DNA from 3 places in the Klebsiella sp. B345 genome. Region 3 is predicted to be linked to each of the others. Evidence: predicted binding sites of a transcription regulator. Region 3 holds the regulator's gene; each other region holds the start of a gene.
What was found. The regulator CRP, encoded in region 3, controls carbon source genes, mostly activating them, when cyclic AMP is high. The targets are predictions, from matches to a motif close to ATGTGANNNNNNTCACAT.
Positions count from the first base shown of each region.

Region 1: a site for CRP is predicted at 2,218-2,235, ahead of cdd (cytidine deaminase). Genes of this name have one in related genera too.
Region 2: a site for CRP is predicted at 3,763-3,780, ahead of epd (erythrose-4-phosphate dehydrogenase). Genes of this name have one in related genera too.

Region 1 covers NZ_CP180443.1:1,399,058-1,404,731, forward strand. Annotated here, with positions in the region: gene dusC (tRNA dihydrouridine(16) synthase DusC) at 1-771, opposite strand, end outside; gene ACMYSO_RS06530 (CidA/LrgA family protein) at 1,075-1,482, shown strand; gene ACMYSO_RS06535 (CidB/LrgB family autolysis modulator) at 1,472-2,167, shown strand; gene cdd (cytidine deaminase) at 2,294-3,178, shown strand; gene sanA (outer membrane permeability protein SanA) at 3,304-4,017, shown strand; gene ACMYSO_RS06550 (hypothetical protein) at 4,029-4,142, opposite strand; gene mglC (galactose/methyl galactoside ABC transporter permease MglC) at 4,252-5,262, opposite strand; gene mglA (galactose/methyl galactoside ABC transporter ATP-binding protein MglA) at 5,278-5,674, opposite strand, start outside.
Region 2 covers NZ_CP180443.1:2,137,511-2,143,184, forward strand. Annotated here, with positions in the region: gene fbaA (class II fructose-bisphosphate aldolase) at 34-1,113, opposite strand; gene pgk (phosphoglycerate kinase) at 1,309-2,472, opposite strand; gene epd (erythrose-4-phosphate dehydrogenase) at 2,550-3,569, opposite strand; gene tkt (transketolase) at 3,899-5,674, opposite strand, start outside.
Region 3 covers NZ_CP180443.1:2,507,174-2,512,847, forward strand. Annotated here, with positions in the region: gene ACMYSO_RS11900 (hydrolase) at 1-346, shown strand, start outside; gene ACMYSO_RS11905 (YheU family protein) at 343-561, shown strand; gene ACMYSO_RS11910 (phosphoribulokinase) at 598-1,467, shown strand; gene ACMYSO_RS11915 (OsmC family protein) at 1,536-1,940, opposite strand; gene crp (cAMP-activated global transcriptional regulator CRP) at 2,246-2,878, shown strand; gene ACMYSO_RS11925 (YccS/YhfK family putative transporter) at 2,931-5,009, shown strand; gene argD (bifunctional acetylornithine/succinyldiaminopimelate transaminase) at 4,999-5,674, opposite strand, start outside.

The DNA.
Region 1 (5,674 bases), 1.1 Mb from region 3:
GGTATATTTTTGTAGCAGCGTCACCACCTGCGGCCACGGCATCCGCGGCTCGTTATATTTGATGACCCGGCTTAAATTCGGCACGTTAAGGGCCCCGCGGCCAATCATCACCGAATCACAACCGGTCGCCGCCAGGCAATCCTGAGCGCTTTGCCAGTCCCAGATTTCGCCGTTCGCGACAACCGGGATGGTCAGGCGCTGGCGGATCTCGCCAATGGCCGCCCAGTTTATCCGTTCGGCTTTATAGGCATCTTCTTTGGTACGCCCGTGCACGACAAGCTCCGTCGCACCGGCCTGCTGTACCGCATCGGCAATTTCAAACTGCCGTGCGCCGCTGTCCCAGCCGAGACGAATTTTCACCGTCACCGGCAGGGAGTCCGGCACCGCTTCGCGCATCGCCTTTGCGCCGCGATAAATCAGTTCCGGGTCTTTGAGCAGCGTCGCCCCGCCGCCGCTGCCGTTCACCAGCTTTGACGGGCAGCCGCAGTTAAGATCGACCCCCCAGGAACCCAGCTCTACCGCCCGTGCGGCATTTTCTGCCAGCCACTGCGGATACTGCCCAAGCAGCTGAACGCGTACGCGAGTCCCTGACGGCGTGCGGCTGCGGTGGTGTAGCTCCGGGCACAACCTGTAAAACGATTTTACCGGCAGCAGCTGATCCACCACCCGCAAAAACTCGGTGATGCACAGATCGTAATCATTCACTTCGGTCAGCAGCTCGCGCACCAGCGAATCAAGCACGCCTTCCATCGGCGCCAGTAAAACACGCATTATTGTTACCCGGGGGAAAAAAGAGGCGCTATGGTAGCGTCTCTGTTCGTCGGTTGAAAGCAATCAATGTGTGAAGCGCTACGCTTACCGGGACGCGAGGTGGTTGCGGGACTACACACCCTCAATAACGGTGTTATGCTACCTCTGGCACTGTGCCGTTTCACGGCGATGCCATCGCCATGTTTCCATCTCATGGAGGGTTCCATTGCGCTATCCAAGGTATGCGTATAATTCATGATGTGATCGGTAGCACATTTCAAGGTTTAATTGTATGATGAATTCGGTTCATCAAGGGTTATTACCATGAGTAAATCGCTGAATATTATCTGGCAGTACCTACGGGCTTTTGTCCTGATTTACGCCTGTTTATACGCCGGGATTTTTATTGCTTCCCTGCTACCGATTACCATTCCAGGCAGCATTATCGGGATGCTGATTTTGTTTGTGCTGCTGGCGCTGCAAATTATGCCGCCCAAATGGGTCAACCCTGGCTGTAACGTGTTGATTCGCTATATGGCACTGCTGTTTGTGCCCATCGGCGTCGGTGTCATGCAGTACTGGGATTTACTGCGCGCACAGCTTGGCCCGGTCGCCGTTTCTTGTACCATCAGTACCTTAGTGGTTTTCCTGGTGGTGAGCTGGAGTTCTCACCTGGTCCACGGCGAGCGTAAAGTGGTCGGTCAGAAAGAGGAAGTCAAAGATGATGCATGAAATCTGGTGGTCATTGCCGCTGACGCTGATCGTTTTTTTCCTCGCCCGCAAACTGGCCGCACGCTTTAAATTCCCGCTGCTGAACCCCCTGCTGGTGGCGATGGTGGTGATTATCCCCTTTCTGCTGATCAGCGGTATCTCCTACGATCGCTATTTTCAGGGCAGCAAAATTCTTAACGACCTGTTGCAACCTGCGGTCGTCGCTCTGGCCTTTCCTTTATATGAGCAACTGCACCAGATCCGCGCCCGCTGGAAATCCATTATAACCATCTGCTTTATCGGCAGCGTCGTCGCCATGGTGACGGGGACAACCGTCGCCCTGCTGATGGGGGCCACGCCACAAATCGCCGCCTCCATTATGCCTAAATCGGTCACCACGCCGATTGCTATGGCGGTCAGCGGCAGTATCGGCGGTATTCCAGCCATCAGCGCAGTGTGTGTGATTTTCGTCGGTATTCTCGGGGCGGTCTTTGGACATACGCTGCTGAACCTGATGCGTATCCGTACCAAAGCCTCGCGCGGTCTGTCGATGGGCACCGCCTCGCATGCCCTCGGCACCGCCCGTTGCGCAGAGATGGACTACCAGGAAGGGGCATTCAGCTCGCTGGCGCTGGTGCTGTGTGGGATTATTACTTCCCTGGTCGCCCCCTTCTTGTTCCCGGTCATTCTGGCAGTAGTTGGATAATGTGATTAATGTCACATTTATCAATGCAACAACAGAAAGTTGCACAAATAATGAGATATTAGTCACATATACGCGCGATTGACGCCCGTACACTAGATTCCCATTACATTGTTAAGAGGCTACGCCATGCACCCACGTTTTCAAGCTGCGCTTCCCCTTCTGGCGGCAGACCTGCAAGCGGCCATCGCCCCGATGCTGAGCGACCCGCATTTTCCAGCTTTGCTGGATGCCGGCCAGGTCGCTACGCTGCGAAATGCGACAGGTCTGGATGAAGACGCGCTGGCTTTCGCGCTGTTGCCGCTTGCCGCGGCCTGCGCCCGTGCCGACCTCTCCCGTTTTAACGTTGGCGCTATCGCCCGCGGTATCAGCGGCACCTGGTACTTTGGCGGTAATATGGAATTTCTCGGCGCCACCATGCAGCAAACCGTCCATGCAGAACAGAGCGCCATCAGCCACGCCTGGCTGCGCGGTGAAAAATCCCTGCAGGCCATTACCGTTAACTACACCCCTTGCGGACACTGCCGTCAGTTTATGAATGAGCTGAACAGCAGCCAGCAACTGCGAATTCATCTGCCTGGCCGCGAAGCACATTCGCTACAGCACTATCTGCCGGATGCCTTCGGTCCGAAGGATCTGGAGATCAAAACGCTGCTGATGGATGAACAGGATCACGGTTACCCATTGGCGGGTGACGAGCTGGCGCAGGCGGCGATTCAGGCGGCTAACGCCTGCCATATGCCTTACAGCAACTCCCCATCTGGAGTGGCGCTGGAGCTGAAAGACGGGACCATTTTTTCCGGTCGCTATGCTGAAAACGCCGCCTTTAATCCAACGCTGCCGCCACTACAGGGCGCCCTGAATCTGCTGAGTCTTAACGGATACGACTATCCGGACATTCAGCGCGCGGTACTGGCCGAAAAAGCCGACGCGGCATTGATTCAGTGGGATGCCACCGTAGCGACGCTGAAAGCGTTAGGCTGTCACAACATTGATCGGGTGCTGCTCGGTTAAATCGTTCGTTATGCGGGCTTTTTAGCCCGCTTTGCTGAAAAACCCCGCAATTAAACGATGGTTTCTTGCGCTTGCCCGATGGGTACAGTAGCCTGATGATTCCCTTATCCACATGAGCCCGGTGAATGTTAAAGCGTGTGTTATACAGCCTGTTAGTCCTGTTCGGCCTGCTGCTGTTGACCGTGCTGGGTCTTGACCGTTGGATGAGCTGGAAAACCGCCCCCTATATTTATGACGAACTGCAGGATCTGCCCTACCGCCAGGTTGGAGTGGTGCTCGGCACCGCGAAATATTACCGCACCGGGGTTATCAACCAATATTATCGCTACCGCATTCAGGGCGCGCTCAACGCCTATAACAGCGGCAAGGTCAACTATCTGCTGCTGAGCGGCGACAATGCGCTACAAAGCTACAACGAGCCGATGACCATGCGCCGTGATTTGATTAAAGGCGGCGTGGACCCGGCGGACATCGTGCTTGATTACGCCGGATTCCGTACCCTCGACTCGATTGTGCGTACCCGAAAAGTATTCGATACCAACGACTTTATTATCATCACCCAGCGCTTCCACTGCGAGCGGGCGCTGTTTATCGCCCTGCATATGGGGATTCAGGCCCAGTGCTATGCCGTACCTTCGCCGAAAGATATGTGGAGCGTGCGCTTGCGTGAGTTTGGCGCCCGGTTTGGCGCGCTGGCGGATCTCTATATTTTCAAACGCGAACCGCGTTTTTTAGGGCCGCTGATCCCAATCCCCACTCTGCAGGAAGTGCCTGAGGGCACTCAGTCTTATCCGGCCGTCACCCCAGAGCAATTGCTGGAACTGCAAAAAACCAAGTAACGCCCTGAGGTTTAATCACTAAATTCAACCGCCCGGTTAGGGCCGAGATGCCTGGCCTCATACAGCGCTTTGTCTGCTTCATCGACCATTTTTTGATAATCAGGATGGCCACGGTAATAGCTCACGCCAAAAGAAGCGCTGAGCGCCTCATTATTTTGGACTTTACTTCAGCGCCGCTTACGGCTGAAACAAAAAAGCCCGCGCGGTTGGCGCGGGCTGATTCGGTACAGAAGATTATTTCTTACGCGCGTATTTCAGGGAATCCAGCGCGACGGCGAAGATAATAATCGCCCCTTTAATAATATACTGCCAGTAAGGGTTAACGCCGATATAGGTCAGGCCGTAGTTGATTACCGTAAAGATGATAACCCCGGTCACCACCCCAAACACGGTACCCACACCGCCGCTGAACGATACGCCGCCGACCACACAGGCCGCGATGGCATCCAGTTCGTACATAAAGCCCAGGTTGTTAGTTGCCGAGCCGATACGCCCCGCTTCCAGCAGACCACCGAAGGCATAGAACACGCCAGACAGCGCATAAATCACCAGCAGGTTCAGCGCAACGTTCACGCCAGAGACTTTAGCGGCTTCCGGGTTGCCGCCGATAGCAAAGATGTTTTTACCAAAGCGCGTTTTATTCCACAGGATCCAGACGAAGAACACCGCAATCAACGCATAGAAAGTGATGTACGACAGGCGGAAGGTCCCCAGTGCCACAAACCCTTGGGCAAACTGCGAGAAGTGGCTGTCAAAGCCGGAAATCGGCGAGGCACCCACAAAATCGTAGTACAGGGAGTTAATACCATAAACGATGATCATCGTGCCGAGGGTGGTAATAAACGGCGTCACGTTCAGGTAAGCAATGATAATACCGTTAATCAGGCCGATAACAGCGCCAATCGCGCAGACCAGCAGGATCACCAGCGGAATCGGCATGGTGGCCATATCCGGGAACACCTTGTTGGCGTTATCGACGGCCTGCAGCATGGTGGCTGCGATAACCGCCGCCAGGCCCACCTGGCGTCCGGCTGACAGGTCGGTCCCCTGGGTGACAATCAGCCCTGCCACGCCGAGGGCGATAATAATACGCACCGAGGACTGGGTCAGGATGTTACTCAGGTTCAACAGACTTAAAAACGTAGGGTCCTGGATAATAATAATGGCCAGCAAAACCAAAAGAACAACGTAAATCCCACCGTCTTTCAGGTAAGTGAGAAAGCTTTTTTTATTTAACGCGCTCATGAGAAGCCCCTGCTCTTAAAGATGCAACGACGCAAGACGTAAAATCTCGTTTTGCGTAGTAGTTTTTGTCTCAACAATGCCGGCGACAAGACCATTGCTCATCACCAGAATACGGTCGGTAATACCCAGCAGCTCCGGCATCTCGGAGGAAATAATGATGATCCCTTTCTCTTTCTTCGCCAGCTCAGCAATCAGCTGGTAAATCTCGAATTTCGCGCCAACATCGATCCCGCGCGTGGGTTCATCAAGCATTAAAATTTCCGGCTGAGTTAATAGCCAGCGTCCAATAATGACCTTCTGCTGGTTACCGCCGGACAATGAACCTATTTGCGTATGCTGGCCGGGGGTTTTCACCCGCATTGAATCAATAACCCACTGGGTATCACTTTTCATGCGCGAATTATCCAGCAAG
Region 2 (5,674 bases), 370 kb from region 3:
AGTGCGGGCTTTTGGGCAAGAAACAGAATGTTCTTACAGAACGTCGATCGCGTTCAGTTCTTTAAAGGCCTGCTCCAGACGAGTCACCATGGACGCCTGTGCAGCGCGCAGCCAGACGCGCGGATCGTAGTATTTCTTGTTCGGCTGGTCTTCGCCTTTCGGGTTGCCCAGCTGGCCCTGCAGGTAAGCTTCGTTAGTTTTGTAGTACTGCAGGATACCGTCCCAGGTTGCCCATTGGGTATCGGTATCGATGTTCATTTTGATAACGCCGTAGCTGACGGAATCTTTGATTTCCTGAGCAGAAGAACCGGAACCGCCGTGGAAGACGAAGTTCAGGCTGTTGTGCGGCAGGTTATGTTTCTTAGAAACATATTCCTGAGAATCGCGCAGGATAGTCGGGGTCAGAACTACGTTACCCGGCTTGTACACGCCGTGTACGTTACCGAAGGAAGCAGCGATGGTGAAACGCGGGCTGATTTTGCTCAGTTCAGTGTACGCGTAATCAACGTCTTCCGGCTGAGTGTACAGTGCAGAAGCGTCCATGTGGCTGTTGTCCACGCCGTCTTCTTCGCCACCGGTGCAACCCAGTTCGATTTCCAGAGTCATGTCCATTTTGGCCATGCGCGCCAGATATTTAGAGCAGATTTCGATGTTTTCGTGCAGAGTCTCTTCAGACAGGTCGATCATATGAGAAGAGAACAGCGGTTTGCCGGTAGCAGCGTAGTGTTTTTCACCCGCGTCCAGCAGGCCGTCGATCCACGGCAGCAGTTTCTTCGCACAGTGGTCGGTATGCAGAATAACCGGCACGCCGTAATGTTCAGCCATCTGGTGAACGTGATGTGCGCCAGAGATAGCACCCAGGATTGCAGCGCCCTGCGGAACGTCAGTTTTCACGCCTTTACCTGCGATGAACGCAGCGCCGCCGTTAGAGAACTGAACGATAACCGGAGATTTAGCTTTTGCAGCTGCTTCCAGAACGGCGTTGATGGAGTCAGTACCCACACAGTTAACCGCTGGCAGAGCAAAGTTGTTTTCTTTAGCTACCTGGAACACTTTCTGAACGTCATCACCAGTGATCACGCCAGGTTTTACGAAATCAAAAATTTTAGACATGTTACGTAGTCCTGTATCTTCGGCCGTTTATGCTCGCCATCATTCGTGTGGCAGTCCTCAGGCTGACCTCGCGTTCCCCGGTGACGTCCGTCCCCGACGTGCGCGTTGTTGCCCGCTTCCGGCAACACTAACGATTTAGAGCAACAAATTGAATTTTATTTGTAAAACAGGCGGGAATGTCCCGCCTGATCAAACTTACTTCTTAGCGCGCTCTTCAAGCATCGCTACAGCTGGCAGTACTTTGCCTTCCACGAATTCGAGGAATGCGCCGCCGCCGGTGGAGATGTAGGAGATTTTGTCCGAAATACCGAACAGGTCGATCGCTGCCAGGGTGTCGCCGCCGCCTGCGATGGAGAAACCTTCGCTGTCAGCAATCGCGTTAGCCACGATTTCGGTACCTTTACGGAAGTTCGGGAATTCGAATACGCCAACCGGACCATTCCACAGAATAGTTTTAGCGTTTTTCAGGATATCAGCCAGTTTCTGTGCAGAAACGTCGCCCAGGTCCAGAATCTGCTCTTCATCTTTGATGTCGTTAACAGATTTCAGGGTTGCGGTGGCGGTTTCGGAGAACTCAGTTGCCACGCGAACGTCTGTCGGGACCGGGATATCACAGGTGGTCAGCAGGCGCTTAGCTTCATCAACCAGGTCTGCTTCATACAGGGATTTACCGACGTTGTGGCCCTGGGCTGCAACGAAGGTGTTAGCGATACCGCCGCCAACGATCAGCTGGTCAGCGATTTTGGACAGAGAGTCCAGCACGGTCAGTTTGGTAGAAACTTTAGAACCACCAACGATAGCAACCATCGGACGAGCAGGTTCTTTCAGGGCTTTACCCAGCGCATCAAGCTCAGCAGCCAGCAGCGGGCCTGCACAAGCGACGTCGGCGAATTTACCGATACCGTGGGTAGACGCCTGCGCACGGTGTGCAGTACCGAATGCATCCATCACGAACACGTCACACAGTGCCGCGTATTTTTTGGACAGTGCTTCGTCGTCTTTCTTCTCGCCTTTGTTAAAGCGAACGTTTTCCAGAACCACCAGTTCACCCGCGGCAACTTCAACGCCATCCAGGTAATCTTTAACCAGACGTACCGGGTTAGACAGTTTGTCTTTCAGGTAATTAACAACCGGCAGCAGAGAGAATTCTTCGTTGTACTCGCCTTCGGTCGGACGACCCAGGTGAGAAGTGACCATCACTTTAGCACCCTGTTTCAGAGCCAGCTCAATGGTCGGCAGAGAAGCACGGATACGCGCGTCGCTGGTTACTTTCCCGTCTTTAACTGGTACGTTCAGATCGGCACGGATGAAAACGCGTTTACCAGCCAGATCCAGATCGGTCATCTTAATTACAGACATGGTGAATCCTCTCAATGATTCTTAAAGTTTTGCAGACGCCATACGCGCTATCGCGAACGATTTTGCGCAGGGATGTCTCACCTGAAACCAATAACGGCCATCGCTAACGTCGTGTCGAGCATCCGGTTAGCAAAGCCCCATTCATTATCGCACCAGACCAGTGTTTTGATCAGATGGGCACCACTCACCCGGGTTTGCGTGCCATCAACGATGGCGCTGTGCGGGTCGTGGTTAAAATCTATCGAGACCAACGGCAATTCCGTATAGTCAACTATACCATGAAATGCACCTTGTGCTGCTTTTTGCAACAACTGGTTGACTTCACTGGCTTTTACGGGATTTCTCACCGTGACGCTCAGGTCGATCGCCGTCACATTAATCGTCGGAACGCGGACCGCAATCGCCTCAAAACGGTCATTAAACTGCGGGAAAATTCGCGTAATCCCCGCGGACAATTTGGTATCAACCGGAATGATTGACTGGCTCGCCGCACGCGTACGCCGCAGGTCCGGATGATAAGCATCGATCACCTGCTGATCGTGCATCGCGGAGTGAATTGTCGTTACCGTTCCTGACTCTATGCCGTAGGCATCATCTAACAGCTTTATGACCGGGATAATGCAGTTGGTGGTGCAGGAGGCGTTAGAGACAATACGGTGCTCGGCACGTAGCTCTTCGTGGTTCACGCCAAATACCACGGTCGCGTCGAGATCGCTGGCACCGGGATGGGAAAAGAGCACTTTCTTTGCCCCAGCCTGAAGATGGGCTTCGCCATGTTCACGGCTGCCATACACGCCGGTACAATCCAGAACGATATCAACCGCCAGTTCCTGCCAGGGCAGCGCCGTAATTGAAGGTTCGTGCAGCAGGCGGATGGCATCATCGCCGACAAACAGCTGCTCTCGCTCCTGGCGAACATCCCAGGCAAAGCGCCCATGGCTGGTGTCATATTTCAACAAATGCGCGATGCCTGCGGCGTCCGCCAGTTCGTTGATAGCCACCACGGTAATTTCCGCACGACGCCCGGATTCGTATAACGCGCGAACCACGTTGCGTCCTATGCGACCGAAGCCATTAATCGCGATGCGTATGGTCATAGGTCTCCTGCAAGGTTGTCCCTGATTTGAGATGGCTGACAGAGTAATCCAGCCGCGCCTTAAGGGAAACCTTACCCGTCGCAAACTGCGACTGATTGATTAATTGTCGAACATTTATACGACTGAAACGCTTCAGCTAGAATAAGCGAAACAAGGAATAAAAGGAATGGCTGTCCAGTGGAAGAAGTGAGTTATCTGACATTCGTCACATTTTTGTTGGAATAATATGCCATTCTCAGACGGCTTTTGGGAATAACGAAAATAAAAAAAACCGGGAAAATTCCCGGTTTTTTCTGACGTTAGACCCCGGATAACCGGGAGCCGGACGACTACAGCAGCGCTTTCGCTTTAGCGACCACGTTTTCCACGGTGAAGCCAAACTCTTCGAACAGCAGCTCTGCCGGCGCAGACTCACCGAAGGTGGTCATACCGACGATAGCGCCGTTCAGGCCGACGTATTTGAACCAGTAGTCAGCGATACCGGCTTCAATGGCCACGCGCGCAGAAACAGCTTTCGGCAGCACGGATTCACGGTAAGCCGCATCCTGCTTGTCGAATGCGTCGGTGGACGGCATGGAAACCACGCGCGCTTTCACGCCTTCAGCAGTCAGTTTGTCCCAGGCGGCAACCGCCAGCTCAACTTCCGAACCGGTCGCAATGAAGATAAGCTCAGGCTGACCTGCGCAATCTTTCAGCACGTAGCCACCGCGAGCGATGTCTTTCAGCTGCTGCTCGGTACGATCCTGCTGCGCCAGGTTCTGACGAGACAGAATCAGCGCGGTCGGGCCATCATGACGCTCTACACCGTATTTCCACGCTACCGCAGATTCAACCTGGTCACACGGACGCCATGTGGACATGTTCGGCGTCACGCGCAGGGAAGCAACCTGCTCAACCGGCTGGTGAGTCGGGCCATCTTCGCCCAGACCGATAGAGTCGTGGGTGTAAACCATCACCTGACGCTGCTTCATCAATGCCGCCATACGCACCGCGTTACGGGCATATTCGACGAACATCAGGAAGGTCGAGGTGTACGGCAGGAAACCGCCGTGCAGGGAGATACCGTTAGCGATTGCGGTCATACCGAACTCGCGCACACCGTAATGGATGTAGTTACCGGCGGTATCTTCGTTAATCGCTTTCGAACCAGACCAGATAGTCAGGTTAGATGGCGCCAGGTCAGCGGAGCCGCCGAGGAACTCTGGCAACAGCGGGCCGAACGCTTCGATCGCATTCTGAGACGCTTTACGGCTGGCAATCTTGGACGGATTAGCCTGCAGTTTAGCGATGAATTCATTAGCTTTCGCATCGAAGTCAGACGGCATGTCACCTTTCATACGACGGGTGAATTCAGCCGCTTCCTGCGGGAAGGCTTTCGCATAAGCTGCGAACTTCTCATTCCAGGAGGCTTCTTTAGCCTGGCCGGCTTCTTTCGCATCCCACTGCGCATAGATGTCAGACGGGATTTCGAAGGCCGGGTGATGCCAGCCCAGCGCGTCACGGGTCAGCGCAATTTCTGCGTCGCCCAGCGGTGCGCCGTGGGAGTCGTGAGTACCGGCTTTGTTCGGGGAACCGAAACCGATGATGGTTTTGCACATCAGCAGGGACGGTTTGTCAGTGACCGCACGCGCTTCTTCTACTGCGCGTTTGATGGCATCGGCATCGTGACCGTCTACGCCACGCACAACGTGCCAGCCGTAGGCTTCAAAGCGTTTGGCAGTATCATCAGTGAACCAGCCTTCAACGTGACCGTCGATGGAGATACCGTTGTCGTCATAGAACGCCACCAGTTTACCCAGTTTCAGGGTACCGGCCAGGGAGCAAACCTCGTGAGAGATCCCTTCCATCATGCAGCCGTCGCCCATAAAGGCGTAGGTGAAGTGGTCAACGATGTCGTGGCCCGGACGGTTGAACTGCGCCGCCAGCGTTTTTTCTGCGATAGCCATACCTACGGCGTTAGCAATACCCTGGCCCAGCGGACCGGTGGTGGTTTCTACACCCGCGGTGTAGCCCACTTCCGGGTGACCCGGGGTTTTAGAGTGCAGCTGACGGAAGTTTTTCAGCTCTTCGATCGGCAGGTCGTAACCGGTGAGGTGCAACAGGCT
Region 3 (5,674 bases):
TTTACGCCAGCTCAAAGGAATGCGCCGCATCCGCGAGTTTGACGATATGATCACCGCGAAAATCCACGGTTTCGCCGATGCGCTGGACTACTATCGCCAGTGCAGCGCGATGCCACGATTAAGTGATATCACCACGCCGACGCTGATCATTCACGCAAAGGACGATCCTTTCATGGATCACCACTCTATCCCACCGCAAGAACAGCTGCCGGCAAATGTGGAATATCAGCTGACCGAACAAGGTGGGCACGTCGGGTTCGTTGGCGGCACGTTGCGTAAGCCGGAAATGTGGCTCGAACGACGCATTCCGGACTGGTTAACCCGTTGGTTGGGAGCACAAATATGATTATTCCCTGGCACGATCTGGATCCCGAAACGCTGGATAACCTAATCGAAAGTTTTGTATTGCGCGAAGGCACCGATTATGGTGAACATGAACGCTCGCTGGTGGATAAAGTCGCCGACGTCAAACAACAGTTAAAAAGCGGAGAAGCCGTGCTGGTGTGGTCTGAACTACACGAAACGGTCAACATTATGCCCCGCAAGCAGTTCCACGGCTAAGGCGGCACCACACCATCGTTTAATCTGGGAGTTGTTATGTCTGCCAAACATCCGGTGATTGCCGTCACGGGCTCCAGCGGCGCGGGAACCACGACCACCAGCCTCGCCTTTCGAAAAATTTTCGCCCAGCTGAATCTGCGTTCTGCGGAAGTCGAAGGCGACAGCTTCCATCGCTACACCCGCCCGGAAATGGACATGGCGATCCGTAAAGCGCGCGATCAGGGGAAGCACATCAGCTACTTCGGTCCGGAAGCCAACGACTTCGGACTGCTCGAAAATACCTTCATTGAATACGGGCGCAACGGCAGCGGTCAGTCGCGAAAATACCTGCATACCTATGACGAAGCGGTCCCGTGGAATCAGGTTCCGGGTACCTTTACGCCGTGGCAACCGCTCCCGGAACCCACCGACGTCCTGTTTTATGAAGGGCTGCACGGCGGCGTGGTCACCCCGCAGTACAACGTCGCACAGAATGTCGATTTGCTGGTCGGGGTGGTGCCGATTGTCAATCTGGAATGGATCCAGAAGCTTATCCGGGATACCAGCGAACGCGGCCATTCCCGTGAAGCGGTGATGGACTCCGTCGTGCGTTCGATGGAGGACTACATCAATTTCATCACCCCACAGTTTTCCCGTACCCATATCAACTTCCAGCGGGTCCCCACCGTCGATACCTCGAACCCGTTTGCGGCTAAAGGCATCCCCTCACTGGATGAGAGCTTTGTGGTGATCCACTTCCGTAATCTGCAGGATATCGATTTCCCGTGGCTGCTCGCGATGCTGCAGGGGTCGTTTATCTCGCATATCAATACGCTGGTGGTTCCGGGGGGCAAAATGGGCCTGGCGATGGAGTTGATCATGACGCCGCTGGTAGAGCGCCTGATGGAAGGCAGAAAGATCGACTAGCCATAAAAAACCCCGGACGCATTACGACCGGGGTTGTTCTCTGCTACCTGGCACTATCCTGCCGTCAGTTAGCCTTCAATGACTTCATAGGTGTGGGTGATGTTCACTGCTTTTTGCAGCATCAGCGCCACCGAGCAATATTTCTCTGCCGACAGATCCACCGCACGCGATACCGCCGCATCCTTCAGCTCTTTGCCGGTCACAATGAAATGCATGTTGATATTGGTAAACAGGCGCGGCGCCTCTTCCCGGCGTTCAGAGGTCAGCTTCACCTCACAGTTGGTCACGTCGTGACGCCCTTTCTGCAAAATAGACACAACATCAATTGCGCTGCATCCGCCCGCCGCCATCAACACCATTTCCATCGGGCTTGGCGCTTTATCTCCGGAGTTGCCGTCCATCAGAATCTGGTGACCTGATGCGGACTCTCCGATGAAGGTTAACCCTTCAACCCATTTCACACGAGCTTGCATAAAATTTAACTCCGAGGTTGCAATTTTCCTGACAGATTACGCGCACATAACAATTCTCGCAACGGAAGGCGACCTACATCATGCTGAAGCGAGACACCAGGAGACATGCGGCAAAAGCTATGCTAAAACAGTCGGGATGCTACAGTATTACATTGATGTATTGCATGTATGCAGAGGAGTTCACATTACAGGCTGAAGAAAAATCACCAGCCATTTCCCAGGCATAGGGAAACAATACGATTGCATGCCCGGATGCCGTGTAGTGTCGGCACCCGGAGATAGCTTATAACAGAGGATAACCGCGCATGGTGCTTGGCAAACCGCAAACAGACCCTACCCTCGAATGGTTCTTGTCTCATTGCCATATTCATAAGTACCCATCGAAAAGCACGCTGATCCACCAGGGTGAAAAAGCAGAAACGTTGTACTACATCGTCAAAGGCTCTGTGGCTGTGCTCATCAAGGATGAAGAAGGTAAAGAGATGATCCTCTCTTACCTCAACCAGGGCGATTTCATCGGTGAATTAGGCTTGTTTGAAGAAGGCCAGGAGCGTAGCGCCTGGGTACGTGCAAAAACCGCATGTGAAGTGGCCGAAATCTCTTACAAAAAATTCCGTCAGCTGATCCAGGTTAACCCGGATATTCTGATGCGCTTGTCGTCGCAGATGGCTCGTCGTCTGCAGGTCACCTCTGAAAAAGTGGGTAACCTTGCCTTCCTCGACGTCACCGGTCGTATCGCTCAGACGCTGCTGAATCTGGCTAAACAGCCGGACGCCATGACCCACCCTGATGGTATGCAAATTAAAATTACCCGCCAGGAAATTGGTCAGATCGTCGGTTGTTCTCGCGAAACCGTCGGCCGTATTCTGAAGATGCTGGAAGATCAGAATCTGATCTCCGCACACGGTAAAACTATCGTCGTTTACGGTACCCGTTAAGTCGTTAAAACGGCGTGTTGCCCCCGCAATACGCCGTTTTTGTCTCCTCCTGATGTGGCGCAGGCTGATTTACCATCCAGAAGTCAACTATGCACTGCGGCAAACGCTGGTGTTGTGTTTGCCTGTCGCGGTCGGTCTTCTCCTCGGTCACCTGCAACAGGGTCTGCTGTTTTCCTTAGTACCTGCCTGCTGTAACGTCGCCGGTCTGGACACCCCGCACAAACGCTTTTTTAAACGCCTGATCGTGGGCGGTTCACTGTTTGCCGGCTGTAGCCTGGTGGTTCAGCTGCTGCTGCAACAGGAAATCCCGCTGCCCTTAATTCTTAGCGGCCTGGCGCTGCTGCTTGGCGTGACGGCAGAGATTAGCTCGCTCCATGCCAGACTTCTCCCGGCCTCACTGATTGCAGCCATCTTTACCCTGAGCCTTGCCGGGAACATGCCCATCTGGGAGCCGCTGTTGATCTACGCACTCGGCACCTTGTGGTACGGACTGTTTAACTGGTTCTGGTTCTGGCTATGGCGCGAACAACCGCTGCGTGAATCCTTGAGCCTGCTCTACCGGGAGCTGGCTAACTACTGCGAAGCGAAATACAGCCTACTGACTCAGCATATTGACCCGGCGACCTCGCTCCCGCCGCTGCTCACACGCCAGCAAAAGGTGGTGGATCTGATCACCCAGTGCTACCAGCAGATGCATATGCTGGCGGCGAACCAGCGTAACGATCACAAGCGTCTGCTGCGGGCGTTTCAGGTGGCGCTGGATCTACAGGAACATATCTCCGTCAGCCTGCATCAGCCTGAGGAAGTTCAGAAACTGGTGGAGCGGAGCCACGCGGAGGCGGTGATCCGCTGGAACGCACAAACCGTTGCCGCCCGTCTACGGGTGCTGGCCGACGACATTCTGTACCACCGCTATCCGCAACGCTTTCATATGGATAAGCAGATTGGCGCGCTGGAGAAAATTGCCTGGCAGCACCCCGACAATCCCGTCGGGCAATTCTGTGCCTGGCACTTTAGCCGCATCGCCCGGGTGCTGCGTACCCAGCGCCCGCTGTATGCCCGCAACCTGATGGCAGATAAAGAACGCCGCCTGCCGCTGCTACCTGCGCTGAAGCACTATCTCTCATGGAAATCGCCGGCGCTGCGCAATGCCGCGCGTATCTGCGTGATGCTCACCGCCGCCAGCCTGATGGGCAGCGCCCTGCATCTTCCCAAGCCTTACTGGATCTTAATGACGGTGCTTTTCGTCACCCAAAACGGCTACGGCGCGACACGAGTGCGCATCGTCCATCGGGCGGCCGGCACCCTCGCAGGCCTCGCCATTGCCGGACTGACGCTGCACTTTCACGTTCCAGAGGGGTATACGCTTACCGCGTTGCTGATCATTACGCTGCTGAGCTACCTGATTATTCGTAAGCATTACGGCTGGGCGATGGTCGGCTTTACCGTGACGGCGGTCTATACCCTGCAACTTCTGACACTTAACGGCGAACAGTACATTGTCGCCAGGCTTATCGATACGCTTATCGGCTGCCTGATCGCCTTTGGCGGGATGGTCTGGCTGTGGCCACAGTGGCAGAGCGGACTGCTACGTAAAAACGCCCATGACGCGCTGGAAGCCGATCAGGAGGCCATCCGGCTGATCCTCAGCGACGACCACCAGGCACCGGCGCTGGCCTATCGCCGCATGCGCGTCAATCAAGCACATAACTCGCTGTTTAACTCGTTGAACCAGGCTATGCAGGAGCCTGGGTTTAACTCACATTATCTGGAAGATATGAAGCTGTGGGTCACCCACAGCCAGTTTATTGTTGAGCATATCAACGCGATGACCACCCTCGCCCGCGAGCACAACATGCTGACGCCGGAGCTGGCCCGGCGCTATCTGGAGTCCTGTGAGATTGCGCTTCAGCGCTGTCAGCAGCGGCTGGACACCGACGGTCCTGGCAGCGCTGACGACGTGAATATTATGGAGTCTCAGGACGTTGAAGTGAGCCGCGGCCCGCTAAGCACCATGGAACAGCACCTGCAGCGGATCCTAGACCATCTGAACACCATGCACACCATCTCGTCGGTGGCATGGCGTCAGCGTCCTCATCATGGCATCTGGCTAAGCGCGACTAAGCGCTAAGCACCTTCTGTACCGCCTGGGCAAAGCGCGCCATCCCTTCAGCAATATCCTGCTCATCGATCACCAACGACGGCACAAAGCGCATGACGTCCGGCCCGGCGTTGAGCACCATGACGCCCGCATCCGCCGCGGCATACAGAAAATCACGCGCCCGGCCTTGATGCTGCGGTTTGAGCTCCGCGCCAATCAGTAACCCCATGCCGCGGATATCGCTAAACAGGTCGAAACGAGCATCAATCTCCTGCAGATGTTGCACAAACAGCGCCCGCTTCGCGTTCACCCCTTCCAGCACATCAGGCGTATTAATCAGATCAAATGCCGCCCCGGCAACGGCGCAGGCCAGCGGATTACCGCCGTAGGTTGAACCATGGGAGCCAGCATGGAAGGCGCTGGCAATCTCATTGGTGGTCAGCACGGCGCTGATCGGGAAACCGCCGCCCAGCGCTTTAGCACTGGTGAGGATATCCGGCGTCACGCCATAATGCATGTACGCAAACAGCGAACCGGTACGCCCCATCCCGCACTGCACTTCATCAAACACCAGTAGCGCCTGATGCTCATCGCACAGTTCACGCAGTCCTTTCAGGAACTCTGGCGTCGCCGCCATCACGCCACCTTCTCCCTGGATCGGCTCAACCACGATCGCGCAGGTGTGATCGTCCATC